2 regions of the Pseudomonas sp. S2_C11 genome follow, and region 1 is predicted to be linked to the other one. Evidence: predicted binding sites of a transcription regulator. Region 1 holds the regulator's gene; the other holds the start of a gene.
The links. The regulator sigma-54, encoded in region 1, starts transcription at its own class of promoters, with help from an activator protein. The targets are predictions, from matches to a motif close to ANTGGCATNNANNTTGCTNT.

Region 1 (2,397 bases):
CGACCCGATCTCGGTCGGCGACATCAAGCAGATCATCCATCACCTCAAGGCCAAGGGCATCGGCGTGCTGATCACCGACCACAACGTGCGTGAGACGCTGGATATCTGCGAAACCGCTTACATCGTCAACGACGGTCAACTGATCGCTGAAGGCGATGCCGAGACCATCCTGGCCAACGATCTGGTCAAGGAAGTGTATCTGGGTCACGAGTTCCGCCTGTAAGCGCGACAGCGCTGTATCGATTCAAGGCGCATTTATCCGCTTTAATTGTTACAGCGCTCTAGGCAAACACTTCAGTTTCAGGCATATAATTTGCTTAAGTTTGGCGCTTCGGCGCCCTGTAGTGGATGGCGCAAAGCGCCGGCGAATAAGGTGTTAAGCCCCTGCCATGAAACCATCGCTAGTCTTGAGAATGGGCCAGCAGCTGACGATGACACCGCAGCTGCAACAGGCCATCCGCCTGCTCCAATTGTCGACCCTGGACCTGCAACAGGAGATCCAGGAGGCTCTGGAATCCAATCCGATGCTCGAGCGCCAGGAAGAAGGCGACGACTTCGACAACGCCGATCCGCTGGCCGACAACGCCGAACAGAAGCCCGCCGAAATCCAGGAACCCTCCTACCAGGAAACCGCCCCGACGGTGGATAACCTCGAGGATGGCGATTGGAACGAGCGCATCCCCAACGAACTGCCAGTGGATACCGCCTGGGAAGACGTCTACCAGACCAGCGCCAGCAGCCTGCCCAGCAGCGATGACGATGAGTGGGATTTCACCACCCGCACGTCCGCCGGCGAGAGCCTGCAAAGCCATCTGCTCTGGCAACTGAACCTGGCACCGATGTCCGACACCGATCGCCTGATCGCTGTCACCCTGATCGACTGCATCAACAATCAGGGCTATCTGGACGAAACACTCGAAGAAATTCTTGAAGCGTTCGATCCGGAACTGGACATCGAGCTCGACGAAATCGAAGCCGTCCTGCATCGCATCCAGCAATTCGAGCCCGCCGGTATCGGCGCACGCAACCTCAGCGAATGCCTGCTGCTGCAATTGCGCCAGCTGCCCGCGAAGACGCCGTGGCTGACCGAGGCCAAGCGCCTCGTCGCCGATTACATCGACCTGCTCGGCAGCCGCGATTACAGCCAGTTGATGCGCCGGATGAAGCTCAAGGAAGACGAGCTGCGCCAGGTCATCGAGCTGGTACAGAGCCTCAATCCGCGTCCGGGCTCGCAGATCGAATCAACCGAAGCCGAATACGTCATTCCCGATGTGATCGTGCGCAAGGACAACGAGCGCTGGCTGGTCGAGCTGAACCAGGAATCGGTGCCACGCCTGCGCGTCAATGCCCAGTACGCCGGGTTTGTTAAGCGTGCCGACACCAGCGCCGACAACACCTTCATGCGCAACCAGTTGCAGGAAGCCCGCTGGTTCATCAAGAGCCTGCAGAGCCGCAACGAAACCCTGATGAAAGTGGCCACGCAGATCGTCGAACATCAGCGCGGCTTCCTCGAATACGGCGACGAAGCGATGAAGCCGTTGGTATTGCATGACATCGCCGAAGCGGTCGGCATGCACGAATCGACGATTTCCCGGGTGACCACACAGAAATTCATGCATACCCCGCGCGGTATTTATGAGCTGAAATACTTTTTCTCCAGCCACGTCAGCACCTCCGAAGGCGGCGAATGCTCGTCCACGGCGATCCGCGCGATCATCAAGAAACTGGTCGCTGCGGAAAATCAGAAAAAGCCGTTGAGTGACAGCAAGATCGCTGGTTTACTGGAGGCACAAGGCATTCAGGTGGCTCGCCGCACCGTCGCCAAGTACCGCGAATCCCTCGGAATCGCGCCTTCGAGCGAACGCAAGCGGTTGATGTAAGCCACGTTACAGCGTTCCAGTGGCAGGCTTTTCGGCCTGCCACTTTATGCACTGGCAACGAAGGAGAAGCTGTATGCAAGTCAACATCAGTGGACACCAACTGGAAGTGACCCAACCTCTGCGTTCCTACATCGAGGAAAAACTCCAGCGACTGGAGCGACATTTCGACAAGATCACCAACGTGCAGGTCACGATGTGCGTCGAAAAGCTGAAGCAGAAGATCGAAGCCACCTTGCATATCCCCGGCAGCGAAGTGGTCGCCAACGCAGAAGATACCGACATGTACGCTGCGATCGACTCACTTACCGACAAGCTGGATCGCCAACTCAAAAAGCATAAGGAAAAGACCCAGAGCCTCCTCCAGGGCGCGACCGGTCGTTAACACCCCTATCCATGATCCGACTTGAAACCATCCTGACCCCCGGCCGTTCCCAAGTGAACGCGCCGGGCGGCAGCAAGAAAAAAGCCCTCGAACAGATTGCCAACCTGATCCACCGCGAAGTGCCGGATCTGGCGA
Region 2 (2,397 bases), 2.5 Mb from region 1:
ATGGTGCGCACGGTCTTGCCGTCCTTGTCGGTGATGGTCACGGTGCCGCCGGCAATCGACGAAGGCACGGTGACCGAACCGGTCAGGCCTTTGCTCGGGTCATCGAGCTGGGCGGTGTTGGTCTGCACGATCACGTTGCGACCGACCAGCGACGACGCTTGCAACGCCTGCGACGAGTTGTAGTTGCCGGCAAGGCCACTGACAGTGGAGTTCAGCGTGGTGATGCCTTCAAGGCTGCTGAACTGCGCCAACTGCGCGACGAAGGCGCTGTTGTCCTGCGGGTCGAGCGGGTTCTGGTTTTTCAGCTGGGTGACCAGCAATTGCAGGAATGCATCCTTGCCCAGCGCCTGGCCGCCGGTGGCACTGTTGGTCGCCGAAGCGATGCCGCCCGACGTAGTGCTGCTGGCCTTCTTCGACGAGTTGGCCAGGATGTCGTTCATGCTCAGGCTGCTGGTGGTATCCGTAACGCTCATGGCAGTCGCCCCTTATTACTGACCGAGGGTCAGTACCTTCTGCATCATGGTTTTGGCGGTGTTCATCATTTCCGCGTTGGTCTGGAACGAGCGGCTCGCGGAAATCATGTCAGCCATTTCTTCCACCACGTTGACGTTCGGGTAGTAGACGTAGCCCTTGGCGTCGGCAGCCGGATGGTTCGGCTCGTAGCGCGCTTCGAGGTTGCTCTGGTCTTCGACAACGCCAAGCACCTGCACGCCCTGCCCGGCCGCGTCCTGGTTCTGGAAGAGCGAATTGCTGCCGCCGGCCTGGCCGCCCTGGAACATGGTGGCGAACACCGGATGACGGGCGCGGTAGGTCTGGTCGATGCTCGACGAAACGGTTTCGGCGTTGGCGATGTTCGAAGCCACGGTGTTCAGACGCGTGGTCTGCGCGCTCATGCCGCTGCCGGCAATGTTGAAAACGCTGGACAGGGACATGGATTATTCTCCGCGCAGGGCTGACACCAGCCCTTTGAATTTGCTGTTGAGCAAGGTGAAGCTGGCCTGGAAGCCGACAGCGTTTTCCGCGTAGTTCGACTGTTCCAGTTGAGCGTCGACGGTGTTCTGGTCGATCGAAGGCTGCATCGGCGTGCGATACATCAGCGACTCGTCGCCGTTGCCCAGCCCTTCAGCCTCGATGTGCCGGCTGTTGGTCATGTTCAGGGCAAAGTGGCCGCCGGTCTTGGTCTTCTCGGTCTGTGCTTCGAGCACTTTGGAGAAATCCAGATCCCGCGCTTTGTAGTTCGGGGTGTCGGCGTTGGCGATGTTGTTGGCCAGCACTTCGGCACGCTGGGCGCGGAAGCCCAATGCCTTTTCGTGAATGCCCAGCGCTTTGTCGAAGCTGATGCTCATGTCGGGAACCTTCAGGTGACCGGTTTTTCGTATCTGAGCTTTAGCAAGCGCCGTGCCAAATGATCAAAGCCCCGTATTCCGGGGCTTTGCACCGAACAGGCTAAGCGGCAATGCCAGAAAAGCGGCAACCGGTTACCGCCGGATGCCGCTTTTCTGCCGCTTGCCGTCCTTGCCAGGTCAGCGCAGATCCCTGTGGGAGCGAGCCTGCTCGCGAAGGCGGCGTGTCAGGCGCCAACTGTCTTATGGACAGAGCGCTTTCGCGAGCAGGCTCGCTCCCTCAGGGGGTTTGTGGAAAATAATTCGGGCATAAAAAAACGGGAGGCCTTTGCGGGCTTCCCGTTTTTTGTATCAGCGCAAACCGATTACTTCGCCTTGTAGATAATCCCCGGGCTGCACTGAACCATCTGGTAATGATCCGGCAATCCGTTCAACGCCTCCGAAGCGCCAAGGAACAGGTACCCGCCCGGCTTCAACGTGCTGTGAATGCGCAACAGGATGTCCTTCTTCACTTCGGCAGAGAAGTAGATCAACACGTTGCGGCAGAACACGATGTCGAACTTGCCCAGCGCTGCGTAACTGTCGAGCAGGTTGAACGAGCGGAATTCCACCCGGCTCTTGATCGGCGCCTTGACCACCCAGCGCCCCGGCCCTTTCGGGTCGAAGTAGCGTTGCAGGCGTTCCGGCGACAGACCGCGACCGATCGCCAGGCTGTCGTACTCGCCGGTCTTGCAGTTGTTGAGCATCAGGCCCGACAGATCGGTGGCAACGATCTGCACACCCATCTTCAACTGACCCAGGTTGCTGCGCTCGAACTCGTCGATCGACATCGACAGCGAGTACGGTTCCTGTCCCGACGAGCAGGCCGCCGACCAGATCCGCAGACGCTGGTTGGGGCTGGCCTTGATCGCTTCCGGCAGTACCTTGTTCTTCAAGACTTCAAACGGATAGGTGTCGCGAAACCACAGGGTTTCGTTGGTCGTCATGGCATCGACCACCTGCTCGCGCAAACCGCTGCGCGGCTGGGTCTGGATGCGCTGTACCAGCTCACCCA

Region 2: the regulator sigma-54 is predicted to act here: its motif matches at 1,387-1,406, upstream of flgB (flagellar basal body rod protein FlgB).

What each region holds. Positions count from the first base shown of each region.
Region 1 is NZ_CP162765.1:4,454,559-4,456,955, forward strand. Features, by position in the region: gene lptB (LPS export ABC transporter ATP-binding protein) at 1-223, shown strand, start outside; gene AB4N48_RS20205 (RNA polymerase factor sigma-54) at 390-1,880, shown strand; gene hpf (ribosome hibernation-promoting factor, HPF/YfiA family) at 1,954-2,262, shown strand; gene ptsN (PTS IIA-like nitrogen regulatory protein PtsN) at 2,274-2,397, shown strand, end outside.
Region 2 is NZ_CP162765.1:1,025,646-1,028,042, reverse strand. Features, by position in the region: gene flgD (flagellar hook assembly protein FlgD) at 1-473, opposite strand, end outside; gene flgC (flagellar basal body rod protein FlgC) at 489-932, opposite strand; gene flgB (flagellar basal body rod protein FlgB) at 936-1,346, opposite strand; gene cheR (protein-glutamate O-methyltransferase CheR) at 1,709-2,397, opposite strand, start outside.